DNA from 3 places in the Arthrobacter sp. TmtSoilC48 genome. Region 2 is predicted to be linked to each of the others. Evidence: riboswitches for the same ligand, from Rfam matches in the RefSeq annotation. Region 2 holds a riboswitch; each other region holds the start of a gene.
What was found. Region 2 has a riboswitch for thiamine pyrophosphate ahead of thiC (phosphomethylpyrimidine synthase ThiC). Riboswitches for the same ligand answer to the same signal wherever they lie in the genome.
Positions count from the first base shown of each region.

Region 1: linked by a shared signal. The riboswitch ahead of thiO (glycine oxidase ThiO) and the one ahead of thiC (phosphomethylpyrimidine synthase ThiC) in region 2 are both predicted to bind thiamine pyrophosphate.
Region 3: linked by a shared signal. The riboswitch ahead of AC6I97_RS05100 (ECF transporter S component) and the one ahead of thiC (phosphomethylpyrimidine synthase ThiC) in region 2 are both predicted to bind thiamine pyrophosphate.

Region 1 is NZ_AP046049.1:2,003,485-2,012,951, forward strand. Features, by position in the region: gene AC6I97_RS09510 (RNB domain-containing ribonuclease) at 1-1,154, opposite strand, end outside; gene AC6I97_RS09515 (ferritin-like fold-containing protein) at 1,196-1,864, shown strand; gene thiE (thiamine phosphate synthase) at 1,909-2,592, opposite strand; TPP riboswitch at 2,620-2,737, shown strand; gene thiO (glycine oxidase ThiO) at 2,730-3,986, shown strand; gene thiS (sulfur carrier protein ThiS) at 3,983-4,219, shown strand; gene AC6I97_RS09535 (thiazole synthase) at 4,223-5,020, shown strand; gene AC6I97_RS09540 (4a-hydroxytetrahydrobiopterin dehydratase) at 5,035-5,418, shown strand; gene AC6I97_RS09545 (hypothetical protein) at 5,484-5,786, opposite strand; gene AC6I97_RS09550 (DUF3107 domain-containing protein) at 5,822-6,046, opposite strand; gene AC6I97_RS09555 (TetR/AcrR family transcriptional regulator) at 6,097-6,831, opposite strand; gene moeB (molybdopterin-synthase adenylyltransferase MoeB) at 6,838-8,037, shown strand; gene AC6I97_RS09565 (SDR family NAD(P)-dependent oxidoreductase) at 8,078-9,067, shown strand; gene AC6I97_RS09570 (glutamyl-tRNA reductase) at 9,078-9,467, opposite strand, start outside.
Region 2 is NZ_AP046049.1:2,356,293-2,365,759, reverse strand. Features, by position in the region: gene lepB (signal peptidase I) at 1-592, opposite strand, end outside; gene rplS (50S ribosomal protein L19) at 673-1,026, opposite strand; gene trmD (tRNA (guanosine(37)-N1)-methyltransferase TrmD) at 1,292-2,089, opposite strand; gene rimM (ribosome maturation factor RimM) at 2,090-2,641, opposite strand; gene AC6I97_RS11090 (RNA-binding protein) at 2,773-3,015, opposite strand; gene rpsP (30S ribosomal protein S16) at 3,017-3,436, opposite strand; gene AC6I97_RS11080 (hypothetical protein) at 3,625-4,077, opposite strand; gene AC6I97_RS11075 (VOC family protein) at 4,184-5,056, opposite strand; gene AC6I97_RS11070 (amidohydrolase family protein) at 5,134-6,216, opposite strand; TPP riboswitch at 6,313-6,420, shown strand; gene thiC (phosphomethylpyrimidine synthase ThiC) at 6,416-8,263, shown strand; gene AC6I97_RS11060 (alpha/beta fold hydrolase) at 8,246-8,968, opposite strand; gene ffh (signal recognition particle protein) at 9,078-9,467, opposite strand, start outside.
Region 3 is NZ_AP046049.1:1,061,410-1,070,876, reverse strand. Features, by position in the region: gene AC6I97_RS05120 (penicillin acylase family protein) at 1-225, shown strand, start outside; gene AC6I97_RS05115 (GNAT family N-acetyltransferase) at 276-869, shown strand; gene AC6I97_RS05110 (energy-coupling factor transporter transmembrane component T family protein) at 866-1,660, opposite strand; gene AC6I97_RS05105 (ABC transporter ATP-binding protein) at 1,657-3,255, opposite strand; gene AC6I97_RS05100 (ECF transporter S component) at 3,255-3,875, opposite strand; TPP riboswitch at 3,955-4,091, opposite strand; gene AC6I97_RS05095 (NUDIX hydrolase) at 4,296-4,973, shown strand; gene AC6I97_RS05090 (DUF4235 domain-containing protein) at 5,010-5,270, shown strand; gene mnhG (monovalent cation/H(+) antiporter subunit G) at 5,314-5,703, opposite strand; gene AC6I97_RS05080 (MrpF/PhaF family protein) at 5,693-5,971, opposite strand; gene AC6I97_RS05075 (Na+/H+ antiporter subunit E) at 5,968-6,534, opposite strand; gene AC6I97_RS05070 (Na+/H+ antiporter subunit D) at 6,531-8,099, opposite strand; gene AC6I97_RS05065 (Na(+)/H(+) antiporter subunit C) at 8,096-8,596, opposite strand; gene AC6I97_RS05060 (Na+/H+ antiporter subunit A) at 8,593-9,467, opposite strand, start outside.

The sequences.
Region 1 (9,467 bases), 350 kb from region 2:
GATGGAAGTGCTTCCCGTGCCCAGGCGGGGATCTGCTGGCCGTTGCTGAGGGCCTCGCAGATCACCAGGACAAAACGGTCGATGAGGCGACGCAAAGGGGCAGTGGTGTGGGCATAGGGTGCGCCGATTGCTGACTGGATGATGTTGGGGGGAAGTTCGCCATCGAAAGGCGTGTATCCAGCGCCGCGGAAGAGTGTGCCTGCGGAGTGCAGGATCGCAAGTTGTTTGGGATCCGAAGCGTCAAGTGTCCGAAGGTACTCACCGTAGGTGATCTCGCCGTCCCAGGGTTTCCCGAGGGCCTTTGTCTGGCGCTTGAAGTGGAGCAGTGACCGCTCATCCGGTGCCGGCATGGTGCGCAGGATGCCCACTTTTCCGTCAAGCATCAGTTGGGCGGCCGCCATCCCGGTCATGAGGGATATCTGCGCATTCCAGTCCTCCACAGGCAAGGACGGCGCGGCCACAATCCTGTAGCCTCCGCCACCTGTCGCCTGGACGATTTCCTGCTCCGGCATGTTCAGGTTGGCGCCACCGCGGAGTCGTTCCAGCTCCACGCGCTTCAGGCCAACCTCCTTGAGGAGCTCAAGGACCTCCGGGGCTGTGCCGGCATCGATCTGCTCCTGGGCACCTTTGTAACTGAGCTTCGTGCGGCTACGGACAGTGCCACGGGCTACGGACGTGGCGGTTACCTCCGCATTGAGGTCCAGTTCGAAGTCCCATACGAAGGCGCTGCAGTCCTGACCGGCCAGCAGGCTTCCGGCGTTTTCGCTGATGACCTCCGGGTGCAGTGGGATCCTCCCGTCAGGAGCGTAAAACGTTTGTCCCCGTTGCCGGGTTTCGGCATCGAGCGCCCCGCCGGGAGCAACGAAGGATGGCACGTCCGCGATTGCGTAGAGGACTTTGTAACCGTCGCCGGCACGTTCAATGAACACCGCTTGGTCCAAATCGGTGGACGTGGCTGGATCAATGGTGACAAACGGAATGTCCCTGAGGTCACGGTCCGGCAGCGTATGGTTTTCCACCGCTTTGCGGGCTTCCGCCACGGCTTCGGCCGGATACTCGCCCGGGAGCTCCAGTTCGGTCCGGAGGGCTGCAAATGCCGCCGCGAGCTGGTCCGACGAGTCGTCGACGTTGGGCGAAATCCGATGATGTGACACGAAAATCAGGTTAGCCCGAAATCGCTGGATAGTCTTGGACCATGAGCACTTCCTTGGACGATAATGCTCGCATCCAGCGACTCTCTTCGGAGCTGCTGGGGGCCATGGCGTACGGCGAGCTCTCCGCGTTTGGCCGGCTGTCTTTCGACTCGCGGTACGCTCCCAACCTCCATGACAGGGCAGTACTGGCAAAGATCGCCGTCGGCGCTTACGGAAACTTCGCCTTGATCAGCAGCCGGCTCTCGGAGATGGGACTCGATGCCGAAGAAGCCATGCTTCCGTTCCAGCGCTCGTTTGACCACTTCCACGAGCGAACAAAGCCAGCGGACTGGTTTGAATCCGTCATGAAGGCCTATGTGATCGACACCGTGTCATCGGACTTCTACCGCATGGTCGCGTCGTTCCTTGACGGCGGGACGCAACTCTTTGTCCAGAAGGTGGCCTCCGCCGACCAAGCCACGGAAGTTTTACGCATCCTCCTGCGAAGGGCCCTGTCTGATGACCCCCGCCTGGCGTCGCGCCTGGCTTTGTGGGGCCGCCGCCTGGTCGGTGAAGCCCTGACGCAAGCACAACGCGTAGGCATGGAACATCCCCAGCTGGGACCGCTGCTCAAGGGCGGCGGGGATGCACGCAATGCAGTCAAGGCCCTCACCGCTGAGCTGGCGGAGCGGCATGGGCGACGCATGTCCGGGCTGGGGCTCACGGCTTAGGACACTTTCGAATATCCTCCGCAGCAGCCAAGGCGCCGGGGTGGTTATCCGGCGTCGAGCGCTTCCAGCAAGGTCTTGGCCGCCGCCGTCGGGTCCTCCGCCTCAGTGATGGCACGTACCACCACGATCCGGCTGGCTCCGGCTGCAACCACCTGTTCAACATTGGTGAGGTCTATGCCGCCGATGGCGAACCAGGGGAGGAGGACGCCGCCTACGGTCTCCTCATCCGCGCGCTTTACGGCTTCCGCGGCATATGTGACCAGGTCCAGCCCAACTGCTTCACGGCCTGGCTTTGTGGGCGTTGCCCACACCGGGCCAACACAGAAATAATCCAGTCCGCTCCTGCCGGGGGAGGCAGCTATCGCGGCGTCAACCTGGTCCGGGGTATGGGTGGACAGGCCGATGACCGTGCGGTCGTGGAGGAGGTGCCGTGCAGCGCGTAACGGGATGTCTTTTTGGCCGATATGGAACACCGGAGCCCCGGAAATACTGGCAACATCGGCGCGGTCGTTGACGGCCCACAGCCTTCCGTGCCGCTGGGCAACGTTGTGCAGGACCTCCAGGACCTCAAGCTCCTCGGCGGCCTCGAGCGTCTTGTCGCGAAGCTGGATGATGTCGACGCCGCCCTCAAACGCGGCGTCGACGAAGTCTTCGAAATCGCCCTGGCGTTTGCGGGCATCAGTGCACAAGTAAAGGCGGGCAGTGGTGTGGACATCATGCTGGGTCATGGAAACCAGAGTAGTTCCTCTAAACTGGGCACGTACTGCGGGAGCCGTGACAGCGTCATATGACCGTCCGGCTGAGAGGGCTTCAGCGCCGACCGCTTGACCTGATCCGGCTAATACCGGCGTAGGGAAGGAAACATATGGCAGAATCCCGCCAAATCCCCTTGCAGGCAGACGTGGCAGTCATTGGTGGTGGCGTCATCGGCCTTGGCATCGCCCACGAAGCCCGCCGTCAGGGCCGCTCTGTGGTCCTCATTGATCCCACTCCCGCAGCGGGTGCGACGTTCGCTGCCGCCGGAATGCTGGCTCCGGTCAGTGAACTCCACTACCAGGAGGAAGACCTCCTGGAACTCATGCTGGAATCCTCCCAACTGTGGCCGGCTTTCGTCCGGAGCGTCCACGGCAGCGAATCAGCCGCCGGATACCGCACGACGTCGACAATCGCCGTTGGTGCGGACGCCGCCGACCGCCGTGCGCTGGCAGACCTCCGCACGGTCCAGCAGGCCGCGGGGCTGCGCGTGGAGCCACTGTCTTTGCGTGAAGCGCGCGAGCGCGAGCCTTTGCTCAGCCCCGGGATTTCCTGTGCCTTCGACATACCGGCCGATCACCAAGTGGATCCGCGGCGCCTTGCACGATGCCTCCTGGACGGGTTATCAGCCCACGGACCAAGTGACGCAACCTGGGTTTCCGGAGCGGAGGACGGTTTCGCCCTGCCGTTCCAAGCGTCCCGTTTGCTCTGGGACGGGGAACGCGTCTGCGGGGTCCAGCTCGATTCGGGCGCCGGGCGCGTTGTTTGGGCCTCAGAGACTGTGCTCGCCTGCGGGCTGGATGCAGCCAGGATCGGCGGTCTCCCCGAGGGTCTCAACCTGCCCCTGCGGCCCGTTTACGGCGACATTCTCAGGCTGCGCGTTCCCCAACACCTCCAGCCGCTGCTCACATCCACCATCCGGGGCATGGTCCGCGGGGTGCCGGTCTACATCGTCCCCCGCGACGACGGAACGGTGGTGATTGGAGCCACCCAGCGGGAGGACGGGTTGTCTGCGTCCAGCAACGCAGTGTCCGCCGGGGGCGTCTATCAACTCCTGCGTGACGCCCAAGTGTTGGTTCCTGCCGTGGCGGAGCTGGAACTGTTGGAAGCGACAGCCCGTGCACGGCCAGGCACACCGGACAACGCACCCCTACTTGGACGAGTTACCGGGCCCGGGGGCACCATCGACGGTCTCGTGATCGCCACCGGGTTCTTCCGCCACGGCGTTCTCTTGACGCCTGTGGCCGCCAAAATCGTAGGCGGACTGATCAGCGGCCCAGCCGACCCCCGATGGTCCATTTTCCGGCCTGATCGATTTACGGCAACTCAGGATCACCTCCTCCAACCAGCAATCAAGGACACACCATGAACATCAAACTCAACGGCTCCGAACACGCCGTGGCGGACGACGCGTCCGTGAGCACACTCGTCAGTGCCATCACAGGCCGCGCGCTGGACCACCGGGGACAGGCAGCCGACGGCGGCAAGCTGGGTGTCGCCGTCGCACGTAATTCGGAGGTTGTGCCGCGCAGCCAATGGGCAGCGACTGCGCTCGCCGATGGAGACGAACTCGAACTCGTAACCGCAGTCCAGGGAGGCTGAAAAATGACCGCAGCAAAAACTGACGTGAGCACTGACGCTTTGGTGATCGACGGCGTCGAATTCGGCTCCCGCCTGATCATGGGTACCGGTGGTGCGCCGAGCCTGGACGGGTTGGGAGCAGCCCTCCTGGCTTCAGGAACGGAATTGACCACTGTTGCGATGCGCCGATACTCACCGGCCGAGACAGGTTCATTGTTCCAGCTCCTGGTGGACCACAACATCCGGGTCCTGCCGAACACGGCTGGCTGTTTTACTGCCAAGGACGCCGTGATGACCGCGGAGCTCGCCCGGGAGGCCCTGGAGACGGACTGGGTGAAATTGGAAGTCATTGCCGATGAACACACGCTTCTTCCGGACGCGGTGGAACTCGTTGAGGCCACGGAACAGCTGGTGAACCGCGGCTTCAAGGTTTTCGCTTACACCAATGACGATCCCGTTCTGGCGCTGCGCCTGGAAAACCTGGGCGCCACAGCTGTCATGCCCCTCGGTTCGCCTATTGGAACGGGGCTGGGCATCCTGAACCCGCACAACATCGAACTGATCGTGTCCCGGGCCTCCGTACCGGTAGTGCTCGACGCCGGCATCGGGACCGCCTCCGATGCCGCGCTTGCGATGGAGCTGGGCTGCGATGCTGTCCTGCTGGCAACAGCCGTGACCCGTGCGCAGAATCCGGTGCAGATGGGCGAAGCCTTCAAACACGCGGTGATCGCCGGTAGGCTGGCCAAGCAGGCTGGCCGTATTCCGCGCCGGGAGCACGCCCTCGCGTCATCGGCCATGGAAGGCCGGGCAGAGTTCCTCTGAATGAAGGAGCCGTGGTGGCTGACAGGAAAGAGCAATTGACCCAGGTCGCCATGGAGGCCGCCCTCAAGGACCTCCCGGACTGGAAGCTCCAGGACGGCCTCGTGACCGTGTTCAAAACCTCAACGGCGGCCGACGCCTTGGCGCTCATCGCCGCCATTGGCCGGATTGCCGAGGAACAGAACCACCATCCGGATCTTGACTGGCGTTACAACAAGGTGTTCCTGCGTTACGTTTCCCATGACGCCGGGGGCCAGGTGACCCAACGCGACATCGCCGCTGCGACCGCCGTGAGCGAGGCGGCAGCGGCGTCCGGTGCCAAGGCGCAGCCGGATCGCTACCCAGCAGCCGGATCGCTACCCAGCAGCCGCGTCGCTACCCAGGGGCTTGAACGGGATTGAACGTTAAACTTCGCTGGCCATCACCCATGGGCGATGGCCAGCGAAGTTTATTGAGTGAACAGTGCCTAGAGCCTCAGGGCTTTGGTGAGGGCGGCGGTGTCATGCTGGGTGCGCTTGCGGCCCAGAAAGACCACAACGGCAATCGCGATGACCGTCCCCAACACGATGGGGAGGACCCAGGGGATCCAGGTCAGGCCGGGCTGGTAACCAAAGCCTGCCATGATGAAAGCTATCCAGCTGAGCACGCCGACGGTTGCCGAAACGCCCGCCGGCAATGCGATCCCGTACTTGCCGTGTCGCTTGTCATTTGCCCACACGATGAATCCTGTAGCGATCGTGGCAAGAACCACCACAACGAGTGAAAGCATGGAGACTCCTTAGCGGCAGCTGTAACCGGGAACCGCTAGAGTGCGCCGAAACCGACGCGGCGCACTTCCTCGGCACCAATTTCAACGTAGCCCAGCACATTGCCGGGAACGATGATCTGGCGGCCCTTCTCATCCGTGAGCCGCAGATCCGATCCCTTGGAGATGGCCTCTCCGACAATCTTGGCGACAGCATCAGCATCGAGTGCGGATTCGAGCACAATTTCACGGCCAACATTCTGAATGCCGATCTTTACTTCCACAGCAAGGCCTCCAAGCCAATCAAGTTTTAAGTCAGTCCTCTATTTGTAGCTTAGGACTCTTTGGGGAATCGACTGATTCCGCGCCAAGCTAAACGATAGATCAGATCACTGGCTACATCGAGGTCGAGGTTTCCATCGGTTTCGAGCCAGTAGCGGGCGCTGACCTGCGCCATTCCTGCCAGTCCGCGGCCAAGGAGCTGCGCCTCCAGAGGGGGCAACTTGGTGTCCTCGGCGATGACGTGGGCCACTGCGTCGGCGAACGTTTTGTTGAACGTTTCCAAGCGCGAGCTGACATCGGGGTCATTGATGAGGTCAGACTCGAAAACCAGGCGGTGGGCTTGGTCGTCGTCGGCGATGAACCTGTAGTAGGCCCGCATGACTGCCTTCACGCGCTCTTTGTTATCCGTGGTGGAGTTCAGGGCATTGAGCATCAAATCGGTCAGGGCGGCCAGGTGGCTGTCCAGCAGTGCCATGTACAGCTCGCGCTTGGAAGGGAAGTGCTGATACAGGACCGGCTTGCTCACATGTGCTGTCTCGGCAATTTCGTCCATGGCCGCACCGTGGAAGCCGTTGGATACGAAAACTTCCAAGGCGGCGTTCAGCAACTGCGCGCGGCGCTCGTCCCGGGGCAACCTTGCTGAACGCGTCGAACCAGTCCGTTCTTGCTTCGCTGGTGCTCCATCGTTTGCCCGTGTGCCGTCAGCCACAGTCTGCCGCCTTTCCTTTGCAGTTATGACCACTGTACCGGTGGGTAATATGACCGGGCGGCATCGGCAGGCATACATTGGGGTATGGCCTCAATTCTTGCTGCCCGCCCCGCGCCCGCCGTCCTGCCGCCCCTCGTTGAACCGGCCGCCGAACTAACGTCGGCCGAGGTGGAACGGTACTCCCGGCATCTCATCATTCCGGAAATCGGCGCTCTGGGCCAACGCAGGCTTAAGAATGCGAAAGTTCTTGTCATAGGTGCCGGCGGGCTGGGATCTCCGGCATTGCTGTACCTCGCCGCGGCGGGCGTTGGAACCCTGGGAATCGTCGACGACGACGACGTAGACCTCAGCAATTTGCAGCGGCAGGTCATCCACGGCGTCAGCGATGTGGGCACGCCCAAAATCGAATCTGCGCGGAAGGCCATTGCGGAGCTCAACCCTTTGGTGGATGTTGTCCTCCACAACGTCCGCCTTGACTCCTCGAATGCCCTGGAGCTGTTCGCGGATTACGATCTCATCCTGGACGGTGCGGACAACTTTGCCACCCGTTACCTGGTCAACGACGCCGCCGCGATTCTCGGCAAGCCGTACGTCTGGGGCTCCATCTTCCGCTTCGACGGGCAAGTCAGCGTCTTCTGGGCCGAGCACGGCCCCACCTATCGCGACCTCTACCCTGAAGCCCCGCCTGCCGGCTCAGTGCCTTCATGCGGTGAGGGCGGAGTCTTCGGTATGTTGTGTGCTGCCGTTGGATCCCTCATGGTGACTGAGGCAGTCAAGCTGATTACCGGCGTCGGCCGTTCCTTGCTTGGCCGGGTGGCGCTGTTCGATGCGCTTGGCGGCAGCTGGCGCGAAATCAAGGTCTCCAAGGATCCTGAAGCGGAGCCCATCACTGAACTCGTGGATTATGAGGCATTCTGTGGGGTGACTCCGGCTGCGGCCACTGACCAGGAGCACACGGTCACTGCCAAAGACCTCGCGCGGATGTTGGCCGAGCGGGAGGCGGGTGAACGCGACTTTGAACTGGTGGATGTCCGCGAGTCCGGCGAGCACAGCATCGTGAACATCGATGGATCGGTCCTTATCCCGCAGGGCAGGATTCTTTCAGGCGAGGCCTGGGTGGACTTGCCGCAGGACAAGGACATCGTGTTCCACTGCAAGGCCGGGACGCGCTCTGCTGCGGTCCTGGAGGCCGCGCAGAAGGCAGGCTACAAGCGCGTCAGCCATCTCGACGGCGGTATCCTCGCCTGGGTCCGCGACGTCGAGCCCGAAAAGCCTGTCTACTAGTCGTTGCCTGCATCGGTCCTGATCTGTGCAAAGCTCAAGCATGAGCGAAGAATCCACAGCAACGCCCCAACGCCCCATCGGCTCCGGTTTTGGGCACGGCTCAACCGCCATGGAAGTGGTAGAAGGCCTTGACCTGACGGGTAAGGCGGCAATTGTCACCGGTGGTTACTCCGGGCTTGGACTGGAGACAGTGCGGGCTTTGGCCTCGGCCGGGGCGGCGGTTACCGTTCCGGCGCGCAGGCTCGAACACGCACGGAAGGTGCTGGCAGAGGCAGGTTTGGCGGACACCGTGGAAGCGGACGCCCTGGACCTCGCCGACCAAGCGGCCGTCAAGGCGTTCTCAACGCGCTACCTGGACCAGCACGACACCCTGGACATCCTGATCAACAACGCGGCGATTATGGCAAGCCCGGAGCATCGCGTTGGGCCGGGCTGGGAGGCTCAGTTCGCCACGAACCACTTGGGGCATTACACGCTGGTCAACCTGTTGTGGCCTGCACTTGCCGCCTCCGGGAACGCGAGGGTTGTGTCCCTTTCCTCCACCGGCCACAAGCTCTCACCCATCCGCTTTGACGACATCAATTTCACGTCCGGCTATGACAAATGGCGCGCCTATGGGCAGGCCAAAACCGCGAATTCGCTCTTCGCCGTGGAGCTGGACCGCCTGGGCCGGGAATCGGGCGTCCGTGCTTTCGCGGTCCACCCCGGCGGAATCATGACCGAACTCCAACGCCACCTGCCTCAGGAAGAAATGGTGGCTGCGGGATGGATGGACGCCGAAGGAAACCTCCGTGAGGGTTTCAAGACGCCGGAGCAAGGCGCCGCGACGTCTGTCTGGGCTGCAACGTCTCCGGCTTTGGCCGGTATGGGTGGTGTCTACTGCGAGGATTGTGACATTGCCGAACCCACGGACAAGGATTCGCCCCTGGCAAGGTACAGGGGAGTCGATGCGCACGCGATTGACAGGGCAGATGCGCGGAAGTTGTGGGAACTATCGGCCGAGCTGACGGGCGTGAACGCCTTCAGCTGATTCCGGTTGGCTAGGCGCTTTCGGAGCGGAGTTGCTCGTGGTCCACGGGGCATTCTGCAGCAGCAGGAGCCTGGGGCTGCTCCACCTGGATGCCGTACAGGGCTTCCAGTGCGGCCACGTAGTCGTCCTGCTGCCCGTTGGCTGCAAGTTCGCGGGCGCGCACCGTTGGAATGTGGAGGAGTTGCTTAACCATCCGGCGGAGCGCAAATTCCACTTCTTCGGCGGCAGCGGTGCATCCGTGGCGGGCGCGGACTTTTTCCATCTCCGCATCCAGTACGTTCATGGTGTGGCGGCGCAGGGCTACGATCGCGGAGTCGACGGAGCGGGATTCGCGTTCCGCTTCGAAGGCGGACGCAGCCCCATTGACGATCTCGCTGGCATGGGACAGGGATTCTGCCTG
Region 2 (9,467 bases):
GTCTGCCGATCACCCGGTCAAGCGGGACCATTCCCCCACCGGGCGCTCCCAGCAGTCCGCGGGAATCAGCAGAGCGGGATCGGTGGTCGCCCATCAGCCAGAGCCGGCCCTCGGGGACTACGACGTCGAACTTCTGTTTGCTGGGTTCGTCTCCGGGATAAACATAGGGTTCCTCAAGTACCTGACCGTTCACTGTGAGGCGGCCGTCGGGGGAGCAGCACTGAACGTGGTCACCCGGAACCCCAATAACCCGCTTCACATATGTGGTGTCGCTTCCCGTGAGCCCGAACCACTGGCTTGCTGCAGCAGCCGCATCAACAAGGGGACCCTTACCGCTGCTGAGCGGGGCGAACGACCCACGCCCATCAAAGACAACCACGTCTCCACGCTGGATGGGCCCGGCGGTGAACGCCGTCCGCGAAACCAGGATCCTGTCCCCCGTGCCCAGCAACGGCTCCATGGACTCGGAAGGAATGTAGTAGACGTCGATCCACAAAGAGCGGACCAGGCCACTGATTGCGACGGCAAGGACCAATGCCAGCAAAACAAAACGCCAGCCCTGTTTCCGGGGCTGGCGTTCTGATGTGTCCATGACTCGTATCCCTGTTGCGTTGCGGATTGCTCCGGAACAAACCGGGCACGGATCCTGGACCCGTTGCGTAAGTCGTGGACTTACTTCGCGAAGTCGCGCTTTTCCTTGATCTTCGCAGCCTTACCGCGCAGTGCGCGCATGTAGTAAAGCTTGGCACGACGGACGTCACCCTTGGTGACGACCTCGATCTTGTCGATGATCGGGGAGTGTACCGGGAAGGTACGCTCTACGCCGACGCCGAAGGAAACCTTGCGCACGGTGAAGGTTTCACGAACGCCGTCACCCTGGCGGCCCAGGACGAAGCCCTGGAATACCTGGACACGGGAGTTCTTGCCTTCGATGATGTTGACGTGAACCTTGAGGGTGTCACCCGCGCGGAACTCGGGAACATCGTTACGCAGCGAGGCTGCATCTACGCTATCGAGGATATGCATTAATCCACTCCTGGTGAACGCCACAGGTCATCCACTTTGGGTTACGGCGGACAAGCCCGCGGCACAAAGCCACCGGAAATCTCCGCCGAAGTTTCTTAGTGTCCGATTCCGCCACTGATTGGCGGCACCGGGTTGTCCGGCTGTTGGCTTCGCTCCCCCTGTGGCAGGTGCTGGCCCAGCAGACACAAGGGTTAATTCTGCCACATGCCCCGGCATCGGGCCAACTATGCTGACTCGCAATGCCCGGGGGCAGGCAGCGGGTCCGCTATGTCGCACTGCTTTCCGTGCGGCGGCGCAGGCGACCATCCACGACGTCGTAACCCAGGTCCGCGAGTGCGTTGCGGTCCGCACGACTCAACTGACCGGCGTCGAAGTGGTCAAGGAGGTCCGGACGGCGCTCGGCAGTGCGACGGAACTGTTCGTGACGCCGCCACTGCGCGATTTTTCCGTGATTGCCGCTGAGCAGGACCGGAGGCACTTCGTGGTCCCGCCATGAGGACGGCTTGGTATACACCGGATACTCCAGCAGGCCGTCCGAGTGGGATTCCTCAACGAGCGATTCGGGATTGCCCACCACGCCTGGAAGCAAACGACCGATGGCTTCCACCATGGCCAGGACAGCAACTTCGCCGCCATTGAGTACGTAGTCGCCAAGGCTGACAGGCCGCACTGTGAAGTGCTCGTGGGCCCAGTCGATGACGCGCTCGTCAATTCCCTCGTACCGCCCGCAGGCAAAGACCAGCTGTTCCTCTTCGGCGAGCTCATAGGCAAGGGCCTGGGTGAACCTTTCCCCTGCCGGCGAAGGCACGATCAGCACAGGCTTGGTGCCCTCACGAACCGCGGCGACCGACTCGAGCGCCTGCGCCCACGGCTCGGGCTTCATCACCATGCCGGCGCCGCCCCCGTAAGGAGTGTCGTCCACGGTCCGGTGCTTGTCAGTGGTGAACGTCCGGAGGTCGTGGACGTTAAGTTCCAGGAGCCCATCCTGGCGTGCCTTGCCTATCAGCGAAAGTTCAAGCGGGGCAAGGTACTCCGGGAAGATGCTGACGACATCGATCCTCATTCAGGCATCATCCCCGGCGCCGTCCCTGGACTCCCCGGCCGTGTCATCGTTGATTTCGAAGAGACCAGCAGGCGGTGTGATGAGAATGAAGCCGTCCTCGATGTTGACCTCAGGCACGATCTCATCGACGAAGGGAACCAGGATTTCCTTCCCTTCCTCCGTCTTAATGGTCAACAGGTCCTGGACCGGCAGTGTGGTCAGAGCGGCAACTTTGCCCACAACCTGTGAGCCAACCCGCGCCTCCAACCCTACGAGTTCGTGCTCATACCAGCCTTCGTCGTCTTCGTCATCGAGTTCTTCGGTTTCGATGAAAAGCTTCGCACCACGGATGGCCTCGGCGGCGTTGCGATCTGCAATCTCTTCGAAGCCCAGCAGGAGGATGTCTTTGTTCCATCTGGCGCTTCGGATGGTCAGCGGGCCCGCAGAGGCCGGCTCGACGACGAATTCGGTTCCAGCGACGAAGCGCTCGGAGGGGGCGTCGGTGAGCACTTGCACCGTCACCTCGCCGCGTATGCCATGGGGTTTGCCGATCCGGGCCACCTGGAGCTGCATGGGTTCCTCTGAATTCTCGTTGTGCCCGCGCTGCCGGGCAGCAGCGGAAGTGAAATGATCGATAAAGCAATCCGGCCCCTCCACCATATTCGGTGAAGGGGCCGGATCTAAGACAAGTATTGCTGAGCGCGTTACCGGCGACGATCGGTGTCGACGACGTCGACCCTGACCTGCTCGCCACCTGCCAGGGCTGCAACCACAGTGCGCAATGCGCGTGCGGTACGTCCCTGACGGCCGATCACCCGTCCGAGGTCCTCCTGGTGAACACGCACCTCAAGGGATTCCCCGCGGCGGTTGTTCCTGGCACTGACCTTGACATCCTCAGGGCTGTCAACGATCCCACGGACCAAGTGCTCGAGCGCTTCTGCCAGCAATTTACTCAGCCTCGGTGGTCTCTGCTTCAGCCTCGGCCGGAGCTTCGGCTTCGTCCTTCTTGGCCTTCTTGGTGATGGCTTCCGGAATGATGACGGAACCCTTCTCCGGGGCTACGAAGGCTTCCTTCGGAGCTTTGGTCTTCAGGATGCCTTCCTGGCCCGGCAGGCCCTTGAACTTCTGCCAGTCACCGGTGATCTTAAGGATCGCGGCAACCTGCTCGGTCGGCTGGGCGCCAACGGAAAGCCAGTACTGGGCGCGCTCGGAAGCGACTTCGATGTACGACGGCTCTTCGGTGGGGTGGTACTTGCCGATTTCTTCAATGGCACGGCCATCGCGCTTGGCGCGGGCATCCATGACGACAATGCGGTAGTACGGTGCGCGCATCTTACCGAAGCGCTTAAGGCGAATCTTTACGGCCACTTTTGTGGTCACTCCTGTTTCTGAAACGGGGTTGAACCCGACGTTCTGCACCCGTGGGGCGGGCCATACTTGGGGGTTCGAAAGGACAAGATTTGGGCACGGAGAGAGGGGCCGCGCCAATCAAGTACCTGACCATTGTGCCAGATGCGGGAAGTAATTACGACTTTCGCCACTCCCGGCCCCAACGGTCAGACAGACCAGACGTAGAGCCCTGACCGCTCCGCTTTTTCCACGTCAGTAGCCAAGGAGGCCAACTGCTGCACGTACTGACGCGATTCGTCCGCGCCAAAAGGCATGTCTTCCTGCGCTGCCCACGCCGCAGCGACGTCGTCAAGAACGTTCCCGTCGCCTTCGCTTTCGTACGTCAGCAGCTCGGCAAGTGCCCTCACCATCGCCTCTGGAACACCAAGGAGTGCGTCGCTGGTGACGTCCACCAACGCCAGTTCGTAGTCTGCGCCGGCAGCATGAACGGCTTTGCCGGCAAGGTCACCCAGTTGCTCGACCTCAAAGTCGGTGATGCCATCAATCCTGACGGCGGGGCCGGTAACGTCGGCGCCCCGGTCCAGGGCAGCCGCCCTCTTGAGGGCTTCATCGTGGGTGGCTACAAAAATTTCGGCAAAGCCCATGGAGAGTGCTCTCATTCGTTCGTGCTGACGGGGCGGCGGCAAGGGCCCGGGGGCGAATACCGTCAAGACCCAGCCTAGTGCAGTCCCGGCCCCTGCCCTCGAAAAGGCAGTGGGAGGTTGCTTAGCGAACTGCCACGCGCAGCGTGTTGCGCCAGGGGTCTTCGAACTGCAACTCCAGGCCCGTATGGTGGTTCGCCACGGACGCAACTTTCAGCCGGTCAGCCAGTGCGGCGACATCCTCGGCAGATGGAACCTCGATCAGGACTTCGCCCAGGCCCAGCGTATCCCTGCGGGGCCCGGCCCCACGGCTGTTCCATACGTTCATCGCCATATGGTGGTGGTAGCCGCCCGCAGAAACAAACAATGCCTGCCCATGCCAGCCCGCTGTCCTCTCAAAACCCAGCGTGTCCACATAAAAATCCTGGGCGGTCTGCACGTCACCTACCTGAAGGTGCACGTGCCCGACGCCGGCAGCGGCTTCCCGCTGGCCAGTCACGGCAGCCTCGCTCAAGTGCTGCTGGAGGAAACGCTGCGGCGGCAAGGCAACATTGTCCATCACCACATTCCTGCCATCCCACTGCCAGACATCGCGCGGCTTGTCGTAGTAGAGCTCGATACCGTTACCCTCCGGATCGGTGAAGTAGAACGCTTCACTCACCAAATGGTCGGCGCTGCCCACAAAGGCGCGCGGTTCATACTGTGCCGCCGTGGCGATGGTGGCTGCCAGGGAAGGCTGGTCCTGGAACAGAATGGCGGTATGGAAAAGTCCCGCTTCCCCACGGCCTGGAATCTGCAGGCCGGCCGCGGGAGCGAGGTGGACTACAGGCTTGCCCAGTCGTCCCAGGTACAGCCCGCCATCCTGCTCGGCCACGATCTCCAAGCCCAAGGCCCGCTGATAGTAGTCACTCATGACCTTCATATCGCCGACCTTGAGCATGACCGTGCCCATCGTGAGTTCGGCAGGAAGGAGATCCTGGTTGGATGTCGTCGTCATGTGAAGCTCCCGGTTCATAGGTGGCCGCCCTTCGGCACGTTCTACCTATCTAAATCACTTGAAGCTTCAATTTATTCCTAGTAGACCACTTTCCCGCGAAGGACTACATGGTTCAGGCTTGCCACAGTTGCGAGGTTCTCCCTGGGATCATCCCGGCACAGCACGACGTCGGCACTTGCCCCTTCGCTGATGGCCTCGGCTCCCAGCCACTCCCGTGCGCCCCACGTGGCGGCGTCCAGTACGGCAGTGGCTGGCAGGCCGGCGTCGTAAAGCTCCTGCATTTCATCAGCGATCCTGCCGTGCTTGATCACGCTCCCTGCATCCGTTCCCGCGTAGATGCGAACACCGGCTTCAAAGGCCTCGAGCACCCGTTCACGGCGTCGCTCCCAGAGCCGGGTCATGTGCTCGGCGTAGACTGGAAACTTAGGTGCGGCCTGGACGGCGATATCCGGAAAAGTCGCGATGTTTACCAACGTAGGAACAATCGGGACAGACTGCTCCACCAGACGGGGAATGTGCCGGGGCAAAAGGCCGGTGGCGTGCTCAATGCAGTCAATCCCGGCGTCGAGCATGTCATCAATAGTGTCTTCAGCGAAGCAGTGGGCCGTCACGCTGGCCCCTTCGTCGTGGGCGGCAGAAATCGCATCCCGCACCACGTTCCGAGGGAAGGAAACCGCGAGGTCGCCGGCACCGCGATCGATCCAGTCGCCCACGAGTTTCACCCAACCGTCCCCATCCCGGGCTTCCTTGCGGACTGTCTCCACGAGTTCGCCGGGCTCCACTTCGTGACCCAATCCACGCAGGTAACGCCGGCTCCGGGCGATGTGGCGCCCGGCACGAAGCAGCCTCGGGAGATCCTCCCGCCGCTGAACCCAGCGTGTATCGCTTGGCGAGCCGGCGTCACGGATCAACAACGTGCCGGATTTCAGGTCGGCTTGGGCCTGGGCAAGGGTTGTCTGCTCATCAACTGCCCCGCCGACGCCAAGTCCAATGTGGCAATGGGCGTCCACAAACCCAGGGAGGACCCATCCCTCCAGTATGGAATCGGGTGCGGCAACGGGACGTTCGAACGTCAGGTTGCCATCAACGGACCACAGCCCGTGCCGTTGGTCGTCTCCTGCAACAAGCACAGGACCGGTGAATTCGATGATGTTGGCCATGGCAAAAGCCTAATCTGCCCTGCATGACACAGGTTTACCGACGGGTCTGCGTTTGGATCATGACTGGGCCCCGGATCGGAGCTGTGGTAGCTTCGTCTACGACCACACGGGGGCCCCTGCAGGGGCTGAGATCGGACTGAAGCAGTCTGCGACCGTTGAACCTGTCCGGGTAATGCCGGCGAAGGAAGTGAGTAATCCTTTGAGCACCACCGAAACACAGCACAGCCCTGCCGAAAACCAGGCCAACAGCAGCGAAAAGGCGGCTGAAACCGTCACGCAGTCGCTGAAGTCCCATTCGCTGGCCTGGCTGGAAGACCCCGCCAACGGCATTCGCGTCCCCGTCACGGAAATCGCGCTTGAACCGTCCCCCAACGGGGAGGCAAACGCTCCGCTGCAGGTGTACCGGACCGCGGGGCCCGGCAGTGATCCCGTAGTGGGCCTGGAGCCCTTCCGGGCCGCATGGATTGAGGGCCGGGGCGACACGGAAGCCTACTCCGGCCGCGAACGGAACCTGCTCGACGACGGCAAATCGGCCGTCCGCCGAGGCGCAGCGTCGGCAGAGTGGAAGGGCGCGCAGCCGGTGCCCCGCCGCGCCGTCGAAGGCAAGACCGTCACCCAGATGCACTACGCCAGGAAGGGCATCATCACGCCTGAAATGCAGTTCGTGGCGTTGCGTGAGAACTGCGATGTTGAACTCGTCAGGAGTGAAGTCGCCGCAGGCCGGGCCATCATTCCCAACAACATCAACCACCCGGAATCCGAGCCGATGATCATCGGCAAGGCATTCCTGGTCAAGATCAATGCCAACATCGGCAACTCCGCCGTCACGAGCTCCATTGCCGAAGAGGTAGACAAGCTGCAGTGGGCCACCCAATGGGGTGCCGACACCGTTATGGACCTGTCCACCGGCGATGACATCCACACCACGCGTGAGTGGATCATCCGCAACTCCCCCGTGCCCATCGGAACTGTCCCGATCTACCAGGCCCTGGAAAAGGTCAACGGCGAGGCCAATAAACTCACGTGGGAGATCTTCCGCGACACTGTGATCGAGCAGTGCGAGCAGGGTGTGGACTACATGACCATCCACGCCGGCGTGCTGCTTCGGTACGTGCCGCTGACAGCCAACCGCGTCACCGGCATCGTGTCCCGCGGCGGTTCGATCATGGCGGGTTGGTGCCTGGCGCACCACCAGGAAAACTTCCTCTACACGCACTTCGATGAGCTGTGCGAAATCTTCGCCAAGTACGATGTCGCCTTCTCCCTCGGTGACGGGCTGCGCCCGGGCGCCACGGCAGATGCCAATGACGCCGCACAGTTCGCCGAGTTGGACACGCTCGCCGAACTGACCCAGCGGGCATGGGAATTTGATGTCCAGGTAATGGTTGAAGGACCCGGGCATATTCCCTTCCACTTGGTCCGCGAGAATGTGGAGCGCCAACAGGAACTCTGCAAAGGTGCCCCCTTCTATACCTTGGGACCGCTTGTCACGGACGTTGCTCCCGGCTATGACCACATCACCTCGGCAATCGGTGCCACAGAAATCGCCCGCTACGGCACCGCCATGCTCTGCTACGTAACTCCCAAGGAGCACCTGGGGCTGCCAAACAAGGACGATGTCAAGACCGGTGTGATCACGTACAAGATCGCAGCGCACGCGGCGGACCTCGCCAAGGGACACCCGGGCGCCAACGAACGCGACGATGCTCTGTCCAAGGCCAGGTTCGAGTTCCGTTGGCGGGACCAGTTCGCACTGTCCCTGGACCCGGTCACCGCCGAGGCATTCCACGACGAAACACTGCCAGCGGAACCGGCGAAGACCGCGCACTTCTGCTCGATGTGCGGACCCAAATTCTGCTCGATGCGTATCAGCCAGGACATCAGGGACGAGTTCGGTTCGGCCGACGCGCAGGCAGCTATTGCGGGGATATACGACGGCATGCGGGAAAAGAGCGAAGAATTCCTGGCTTCAGGTGGCAAGGTGTACCTGCCTGAGCTGCAGCTTCCCTCTACCCACGCGGCCGGAGCGTCAGGAAACCTTAACTGACCTCGTCCGGACAACATCGGCCACAAATGAGCGGATAATCCGGTCTCCATCAACCGAGTCCTGGGGCCGGTGCCCTCCAGCTGCTACGCGGCGGAGGGCACCGGTGTCCTCCAGGTACCCGGCGATTTCTTCGTACAGGGGTTCCCACCCGCCCGTAAGGACGAGGGTAGGCACGCCGGGAACGATGTGAAGGGGCGCCTCCCAAGGAGGCGCCTGAAGCCGGAGGCGACGTGCGGAACGGCGGGCTTCGGGCGTGTCCAGCCCGCTGGCTTCGGCCGAAAATGCACGCCTGAAGTACTCGCGTTCGTAGTCGGCATCCTCAACCTGGTTCCGCACGTCAAACAACGGCTCCATGAGCGAACGATGGAATGTGGTGGCAGGCAGTTCGGCGGTCAAGGATAAACAGGCCGGTTCAACCAGTGTCAGGGAGTGCACCAGGTCCGGGCGTTCAACTGCTGCGAGCATGGCAGAGATTGCACCTTGCTCATGCGCCACGACGTGCCCGCCCCCGGCATCCTCCAGCGAAGCAACGACGATGCCGATATCCGCAGCGACGTCCGATTCCAGGGGTTCAGCGACTGGATCGAAGCCGTGCCGGCGGAGGAAAAGTGCGTCATATGACAGGGCCATGCCGTGCTGCCTGGGCCATGCCGAGGCGCCAAAGCTCCCCAGTCCGTGGACGAAGACTACGCGCTGCTTGTGCATGGATTCACCCTAGTCCAGAGCCCTGACATCGCCGCCCAAAAACAGTTGGCGCCGTTATGTGCATTCATAACGGCGCCAACTGTCACAGTGTTGAGTCGGAGGTTCCGGGTTACTTGCCCAGGAACTTCTCGAAGCCCTTGGGGAGGTTCAGCGTGGACGGATCGAAGTCCGCAGCGCCCTGACCGAACGCCGCTCCTGTAGGAGCTGCCGAGGCCGCGTTGGCACGTTTGGCTTCGGCCTCCCGGAGTTCCTGGGCTGCCTTTGCCGGGTTGCCGGAGCGCGCCTTCTTCTTGGGAGCGTTCTTGGCACCCTTGCGGCCGCCACCGGGGCCACCCATTCCAGGCATGCCCGGCATGCCCGGCATGCCGCCCTGGGCCATCTTCTTCATCATTTTCTGGGCCTGGGCGAAGCGCTCCAGGAGGCCGTTGACCTCGGAGACGTGCACACCTGAACCCTTTGCTATGCGGGCCCGGCGGGAGCCGTTGATGATTTTGGGAGC
Region 3 (9,467 bases), 1.3 Mb from region 2:
TGCACCGAAAGCCTCCCTGGTGTGGACGACCGCAGTTTCCGCGGACCCGTGGCCCGCTATGTCTGGGACCTGTCCGATCGCAGCAACAGCCGTTGGATTGTGCCATTCGGCGCTGCTGGACGGCCTGAGCATCCACATTTTACGGACCAGATGCCGCTCTGGGCCTCAGGAAAGATGATCCCTGTGGTCACGGACTGGAGCGAGCTCAGTCATGACCACTCCTAAGACGCCCCCTAATTCGCACGAACCAAGCCCAGCCCAGCCCAAAGGAAATCATGACCACAAGCACCCGGGACTTCGCTGTCCGGACCACGATCTACACCGAAGAACTTCACGGATGGGGCGTACTGCGGATCGTCCCGTTGGTTCCCGCCGAAGACCTTGACCTCATTCATGGTTGGGTCAGCCAGCCTCGTGCCAGGTTCTGGGGCATGCTGGAGCATTCGCGCGAGGACGTCCTGGAGATCTACGCTTTCCTTGACTCCTTGGACACTCACCATGCCTTTTTGGTGGTGGTCGATGGCGAGCCGCTGGCGCTCTTCCAGACTTATGAACCGTTACACGATCCGTTAGGCGAGGCATACCCGGCGCGGGAGGAGGACATCGGAATGCATTTGCTGCTGGCGCCTGCGAGGCGTCCGATTCCCAACTTCACACCACGTCTCGTCACGTCCCTCATCCGATACATGTTTTCCCTGCCCGGCAAGGACCGGATCATTGTTGAGCCGGACGCCCGCAACGCAAAGGCAGTTCGCCGCCTCGAGACCACGTGTTTCGAGCTTGGCCCCGTCATCCAGCTGGCTGAAAAGGAAGCCCAGTTGGGGTTCCTCACCCGGGCAAGGTTCGAGAAGATCCAACGGAAGAGCTAACGCCAGACGAAACTCCACGTTCCAGCGCCGACGGCCGCCAGTACAGCAGCGGCAGCGATGACGAGGCCGCCCAGGAGGACCCAGACATCCAGGAGGGAGTATGTGGATTCCCGGGCCCACGTTCTCTGCCCGCCACCGAAACCACGCGCCTCCATGGTGACGGCCAACCGGGAAGCCCGACGCACTGCCTGGACCAGCAGCCCGAAGCTCTGTCCAAGCGTTGCCTTGAGCCGTTGCAGCGGACTGCCCTGCGAACCCACTCCGCGGGCCCGCCTGGCCATGCCGATGGTCTGCCATTCCTCAGCCATCAATCCCACCAGGCGCATCGCGGCCAGCGATCCAAGGACAAAGCGGTGTGGCAGCCTTGCTTTCTGTGCCAGCGCATCAGCCAGGTCGGTTGGATCTGTGCAGGTCATCAAGAGGATTGCCGGCAGGGCTATCGCCAGGCCGCGCAGCATGAATCCCAGCCCCAGCTGAAGGGAACCTTCGCTGATGGACCAGAGTCCGACGTCGAGCAGTACAGCCCCGCTGTCAGCCGCCACAATTGCGGTGCTCCAACCACCTATCGCTGCAGCAATGATGAGCGGCCAGGCCCGCTGCCACAGAAGCCCCAGCGTGAGGCCAGCCAACGGGAACAGGGCCAGCTCGGCGACGAGGGCAGTCGAAGCGGACACCCAGTCGATCGACAATGCCAGCACCAGCGAAATGAGGAACACGGACACGAACTTAACCAAGGGGTTGGCGCGCGTAAGGAGGGCGTGGTTGCCGCGCAGGTTCAGGGCGTCCCTCATGCAGCACCGGCTTCCTGGCGGGCTGCTTGGCTGTGCGGGTCCGGAACTTGCGGTGTAGCTGGATCCAGCCGCAGCTCGGTGCCGCCCAGGACCGCGCTGAATTCTTCGTCGTGCGTCACGGACACAACGGCTGTTCCAGCATCGAGCAGTTCAGAGAGGAAGGATGCCAGTTCGGCCCAGGTGTTGGCGTCCTGGCCGAACGTGGGCTCGTCCAGGACCAGCACCTTAGGGTGGGCCGCAAGGACCGTGGCCACGGACAACCTGCGTTTCTCGCCGCCGGACAACGTGTAAGGATTCGCGTCCACCAAATGCGTGAGCCGCAAACGCTCCAGCAATTCATCCACGCGTTCTTCACCGTGGCCCAGATGCTTTGGTCCGAACATCAGCTCGTCCAGAACCTTGCCCGTCACAAACTGGTGCTCCGGTTCCTGGAACACGGTGCCAATGCGGGAAATCAGCTGATCCGCCTTCCACTTGAACGGGTCGATTCCAGCTCCCTCGGAAAGCTCGACGGCGGCACTCACCTTGCCATCAACCGGCGCCAGAAGGCCGGCCAAGGTGAGCGCAAAAGTAGATTTGCCGGCACCGTTCGGACCCGTGATGGTGAGTGCCTGGCCAGCCCGTACTTGTGCACTGATACCCGATTGCACGGGGACGGGTGGGATGGTTTTGAAGCGGCGACGGCGCGACTTCTCACGGGAGACAGCCAGATCCTGTGCCACCAGGAGGAGTTGGGCGGTGGATTCATGGCCGCCCAACTCCTGACTTGTGCTCCTGCGGGCGCGAGTAGCCGGAACGTACCCGGGCACCCACACTCCCGCTGCCATCAACATGGTGCGGGCCTCTGTGAGCACCTGATCCGGGGGGCCGTCCAGGAGCACACCGCCCCCGGCCGAGGGTGGCTGGAGGACCACGATCCTGTCCACCAGGTCCTTCCACACGGACACGCGGTGTTCCACCACGACCAAAGTGGCACCGGTCTTGTCCAGGCAGCGCTGCACGGCGTCCCGAACCTCAAGCACGCCCACCGGATCCAGGTTGGCCGTAGGTTCGTCCAGGAGGATCAGCCCGGGCCGCATCGCGAGGATGCCAGCCAACGCAAGGCGCTGCTTCTGCCCGCCGGAGAGGGCCGCCGTCGGGTGATCCAGTGCCAAGCCGCCGCCTGCAGCGGTGCGCAACCCGACGTCGTCGAGCGCTTCATGGACGCGCGCCCAAATTTCTTCCCGGGGAACGGCCAGGTTTTCGGCGCCAAACGCGACATCGTCACCCACCCGGGACAGCACTACCTGGGTTTCCGGATCTTGCTGCATCAGACCTGCGCGGCCGCGCTGTTCGCGGGGAGCAACGCCGTCGATCAACAGCGAGCCGGTCTCGTCGGAATCGTCTTCCTCGTCACCCAGCACACCGGCGAGGGCGTGGAGCAGTGTCGACTTCCCTGCGCCGGATGGACCCAGCAAGAGCACACGCTCGCCGGGCCCGATCCGGAGATCGAGGTCCTGGATGGCGGGTGTGGAACGCCCGGCATGCCGCCATCCCCACCCTTGGGCGGTAATGGCGGCAGGCCGCACCTGGCCGCTGCTTTGCGTGGCAGGCATTAGTTGAAGACGGGCTCCGAAGCAGCCTTCCGCGACGCGAAGGAGCTCAGTACACCGGTTTTGGCCAACCCGCGGGTGGCAACCCAGGACAGCGCGCCAGCGATGATCGCACCGGAGAGCGTGGTGAAGGCGATGTAAGCCAGCTTGTCGATTGCTTCGTAGGCGATGTTCCAGCCCCAAGGCAGGAAGGAATCGTTGAGACCGCAGAAGAGGCCCGAGCCGGCACCTGCGAGGAGTGCAGCGGAGAGGTCGAACTTCTTGTACCGGAACGCAGCGAAGACGAGTTCCGCGCCCAGTCCCTGGAGGACGCCGGAGATGAGGACGGTGGTGCCGTACTGGGAACCCATGATGAGTTCGCCGGTGGCGGCGACGGCTTCGCAGAACAGGGCTGCGCCCGGCTTGCGGATGATGAGCATGCCCAGGACGGCCGGGATCATCCAGCCACCGGCGATCAAACCGGTGAGCGGCGGATACGTGGCGTTCATGGGGATGGATACGATTGCGGCGCCCTGGGACCAGGCCCAGAAGATCACGCCGCCGGCGATGGCAATCAAAGCTGCCACCACGATGTCTACAACACGCCAGTTATAACTGGTTTTCTTCACGCTTGCCGTGGTCATTTTTTCTGCCTCCTGAGGTACAGGAGGGGAAAGTGCTCCCCGGAAACCCCCGGCCGGCCTGCGCCGCCCGGATCCGGACACTCTGAGAAGCTCGACTCCCTTGCGCCGGTACTAACCGGATCAGGTTCGAGGGTCTGCGGCTGTCCGCACTCTCAGCGCCCTCGCGTCACCTGCATCTCTGCAAGGTCCGACGGCGGCGCTCCCCTGTCGTTATTAATCTGCCCTTATGGGCGTGGTTCAGTTTACACCTGTGGGTGTTCGTGGGCTCCTCGGGCTAGTCACAAAGCGGTTGGCTCCCCTTCTCCTGCGTTGCGGGGCCGGCTCTGCGCCCCATTCTCCGGTCTGAGCACGCACACCGGGCCCCACAACAGGACCTGAGACAATGATCCAGCAGGAATCGACGCGGCAAAGGGGTATTTCATGACGGACCTTCCCATTACGGACATGCCAGTTCCCCAACCCCGCCTTGCCGCGAGCGTCATCCTGCTCCGTGACGCACCGGGCGGGCTTGAGGCCTTCGTCCAGCACAGGGTTGCCACCATGGACTTCGCCGCCGGCATGGTGGTCTTTCCGGGCGGCCGGGTTGATGCCGCTGACCAGGATGGATGGGATTACCCTGTCCGGCTGCTGGAACAGCACGCTGCAGACTGGCACCTGAGTTCCATCGCCGTCGATCCTGTACAGGCCCCGGCAAAGTCAGGCATGGTGCTCACCGCTGCCCTGCGGGAAGTTTGGGAGGAGGCCGGACTTCGCCTTGACGCCTCAGACCTTCGCCCCTGGGCAAACTGGGTCACGCCCACGGACATGCCCAAGCGCTTCGACACGTACTTCTATGTAGCCAAGCCTGCTCCGGAAGCAGCACCCCAGCACCAAACCACTGAAGCGTGGCAATCACTCTGGATGCCGGTGGACGGGATCCTGGCGGCTGAGGCGGCCGGTAAATTGCAGCTGATGCCACCCACGTATTACCTGCTCAAGGAAATTTCCGGTCTCGGAACCGTGGATGCCGTCTGGGAAGCCGATCACGATGTTGTTCCTGTCCTGGCACCACGCGGTTCCATGGCAGCTTTCCTCAAGGAACGCGAAAACCGCCGCTAGTCCCAACCCGCCTGTATGTGAGGCTAGGCTGGGGGCATGAACCTCTTTTTCAAGCTGCTGGGTGCCGGAGTAAGCCTTGCAGCCGGATTCGTCGGCACCAAGTTGGTCAACAAGGGCTGGGAAAAGGCCACCGGCAACAAGCCGCCCACGGGCCACGACGATATGGAAACGAGCCTCCGCTCAGCTTTGTCCTTCGCGCTGATTTCGGCCTTCGTCAGTACGCTCATCCAGGTTTTCGCGAGCCGTGGCACCCAGCGTGCCATCGCCCGCTTCGCAAAGACGCACGACATCGTCTAGGCCGGGCACAGCCATCCCGTTGTCTTAGGTCCGGGGTGGAACCCTAAGGATCCGGGGTGGAACCGTCGCCGGCTGCCCTTTGGACAACCGCTTCAAGCTCATCCTTGGTGAGCAGTTCGCGGTGCCCATGTTTGGTTCGGTAAGCGGAGCGGCCCACCATGTGTGCGGAGACCGGTGCGGTCAGCAGCTGGAATATCCAGGCCACCACGAGAACCGGCCAAACCCACCACGTGCGCATTTGCAGACCCATGGCTGCGAGCATCAGGAAAAGACCCAGGACTTGCGGCTTCGTTGCCGCATGCATGCGGCTCATGAGGTCGGGGAACCGCAAGAGGCCAATTGCTGCGCCAAGCGACATCAGGGCACCCACCACAAGAAACACGGCCGTCACCGCGTCGATTACGGCATCCACGCCAGTAGGTTCAGGAGTCATTGCTCTGATCCCTCCGATCCGCGACAAACCGGGCAAACGTTACGGAGCCTACAAAGCCGATCACGGCGAGAGCCACGAGCAACACCAAGTTGTTCAGGTGCCGGTTCATCGCCATATCGATCGCCAGCGCGGCTCCAAGAATGGCCAGCAGGACATCCGATGCCAAAACGCGGTCCAGCAAGGAGGGGCCAATGGCGATACGGATGATCGCTCCCACCGCAGCCAGGCTCAGGATGACAGCAGTCACCAACAGAACGAGTTCTTTCACAGGGCTGCCCCTTCCATGCCCGGGGTTGCTTCATCCTGGAGAGCGTCGAGTTCCTCACGCGTTCCCATGATCCGGATCAATGTGGCCTCGATCTTCTGGACTTCCTGACGGATCCTGGCGATTCCGGCTTCCTCATAAATATTGAGTGCATGTAGGTACAGGGTGGACGTCGAGCGGTCCACTTCCACCACCAGCGAGCCCGGGATCAGCGAAATAACATGCCCGGTTGCCGTCACAATGAGGTCCGAATGGCTGCGCAACGGAACAGCGACGACGGCGCTACGCACCTTTGGCCCCTTCACTACGGCCAGGTAGAGGACCAGGAAGCTCGCTGCCGCCACTTTGCCCAGGAATACCAGGGCGAACGAAAGGGCGCGAAGAACATGGAACCTGCCACTGAGCTCCACCGGCGGAAGGTAGAAGAACTTGGCCACGAGCACGGCGATGAGCGCACCGAACAGCAGGTTGCCCGGGCTGAAATCCCGCCACAGGGCGCCCCAGACGATGACCAGCCATACCAGCAGCGGCAGTTCAGTGCGGAAGGAGATTGGTTTTCGGCTCATTTGGCAGCCCCTGGCTGACCCACGGCTGGCACCTGTGCGGAGTCCCCCAGGACTGAATGGATGTAGGCAGTGCGGTCCAACATTATTTCCGCCGAGCCGTCGGCGAGGTGGAAGAGTGGGCCCGCAAAGACTGTGAGGGCAACACCGAAGGCCACAAGGCCCGCAGTGGACCCCACCATTGTCCGGGGAAGTACCCCTACCTTGCCTGGGGTCTGAAGCACGGGGTCCGGGTACTCGGCGTCCTCGGGCTTTCGCCAAAATGCCCTGTTCCAAACACGGGCAATTGCCAACAAGGTGAGGAGGCTGGTGACGACGCCGCCTACTACCAAAACGATGGCCAGCGGCGTACCCAGTTGCACGCCCGCTTGGAGGAGCCCGAGCTTGCCCAGGAAACCCGAGAATGGCGGGATGCCCGCAAGGTTCATTGCCGGGACGAAAAACAACAGGGCAAGGAGTGGCGAGAGCTTGGCCAGGCCGCCCAAGCGGTCAATGGACGACGATCCGCCCCGCCGCTCAATCAAGCCAGTGACCAGGAACAGGCTGGTCTGCACGGTGATGTGGTGCGCCACGTAGAACACGGCCGCGCCAAGGCCCGTGACGGAGGACATCGCCAGGCCGAACACCATGTAGCCGATATGGCTGACCAACGTGAAGGACAGGAGACGTTTGATGTCGCTCTGCGCCAAGGCGCCCAGGATGCCCACCACCATTGTCAGCAGCGCCACCACCATTAGGGGCACGTTGAGGGTATCGCCGGGGAAGAGGAGTGTCTCGGTGCGGACCATGGCATAAACACCCACCTTGGTCAGCAAACCGGCAAACACGGCTGTCACAGGGGCCGGAGCGGTTGGATAGGAGTCGGGAAGCCAGAACGACAGCGGGAACACGGCCGCCTTGATCCCGAACGCCACCAGCAGCATCACGTGCAGCAGGTTCTGGGTTCCTTGATCCAGCTCCGCCAGCTTGATGGCAAGGTCCGCCATGGTGATGGTCCCGGTAGCTCCGTAAATCATGGCGATGGCGATGAGGAACAGGACCGAGGAAACCACGGACACCACCACGTATGTGACGCCGGCACGGATTCGCGGCCCCGTCCCGCCAAGCGTCATGAGCACGTAGCTTGCCGTTAGCAGGATTTCGAAACCCACGTAGAGGTTGAAAAGGTCACCTGTCAGGAAGGCATTGGACACGCCCGCCACCAGGATCAGGTAGGTGGGGTGGAAGATCGAGACGGGCGCTTCCTGGTCGCCGTCGGCCATGCCCTGGCCGGTGGCGTAGATCAGGACGGCGAGGCTTACCACGGTGGAAACCACCAGCATGAGCGAGGAGAACTGATCCACCACCAACACCACGCCCCACGGCGGCAGCCAACCACCCAGCGTGACGGATGTGGTGCCTCCCTCCCACACGGATGCCAGGAGCAGGCATTCGAGCAGGAGTGTCGCGCTGAGGATCACAATGCTGACTACCCGCTGCGCAGCCGTGTGCCGGATCAGCACGAACGCGAGGGCAGCGCCGAGGATCGGAAGGAGGACAGCCAGTGGCGACAGGTTTGCGAGATTCACGCGCTGCCTCCTTCCCGGGTGGATGCCGTTTTGGGTGTTTCCGTCGCCTCTGGATGCAGCCGTTCCTCGGCCGTGGACGCTGTCACTACGAACTCTGATGTTTCCAACGGGACAATGGCGTCGTCTTCCGCGTCGAAGCTCGGAGTCCGGGCCACGCGGCGGTCTTCGATGTCATCCTGGATTTCGTCTTGCCGTGCCAGGGCCCACGTGCGGTAGATGATGCCAAGCATGAAGGCAGTAACGGCAAATGATATGACGATTGATGTGAGGATCAACGCCTGCGGCAGGGGGTCGTTGTACTCATTGGAGGCTGTTTCCTTATCGAACAAAGGAGCCAGGCCGGCGTACCCACCTGTACTGAGGATCAGCAGGTTGGTGGCGTTCGCAAGCAGCATCAAGCCAAGCAGGACGCGCGTCAGGCTCCGCTCCAAAATGAGGTAAATACCGCAGGCATACAGCACACCCATGACGATCAGGAGGGTCAGGTTGATGCTCATGGGTTGCCCTTCCCGGAAGCGGCAGTTTCAGCAGGCGCAGGCTCGGCGACCCGGGTCTTTCCGGCCTTCGCCCCCTTCTCTTCAAAATGTTCGTCGATCTCGGCGCCCAGGCTGCGCAGAACGTCGAGCGCCAAGCCCACCACCACGATGTAGACGCCGATGTCGAAGATCGTGGACGTGACGAACTTGACGTCTCCGAAGACGGGCAGCCAAAACTCGATGATCGCGCTCTGGAACACCTGTCCGCCGAGGAGGAGAGGCACGAAACCGGACGCTGCCGCCGTCGCAAGTCCCGTTCCCAACAGCGTGCCGGCACTCACTGTCGCAGCCTCGCTCAACTCGAAGCGTCCCCCGGCAAGGTAGCGGATGGTGAGGGCGAGGCCTGCGGTTAAGCCGCCTGCGAAGCCACCCCCGGGCAGGTTGTGGCCCGCAAGGAGAAGATAGATGGAGAAGACGATCATCGAGTGGAAAATCAGCCGGGTGACCACTTCGAAGATGATGGACCTCCGCTCAGGGGCAAGCGTCCTGCCTGCAACGAGCCAGGCATCCCGCGTCACGTCCGTGAACTTCCTCGCCACGGCCAGCCGGGCGCCGTCGCGGGAGTCACGGTCGACGCCGGTTCGCCGCCCCACGCTGCCTTCCGGCACTGCCTCCGAGGTTTTGATGCGATCGCCGCGGCTGCGCACGAAGATCAGGCTTGCAACGCCCGTAGCGGCCACGGCCAGGACCGAAATTTCGCCGAAGGTATCCCATGCGCGGATGTCCACCAGGGTTACGTTGACCACGTTCAGGCCACCGCCGCCTTCGTAGGCCAGGCGCGGGAATTCAAGGGAGACAGGCGTGGCAACACGGGCACCCATGGCGTAGATGG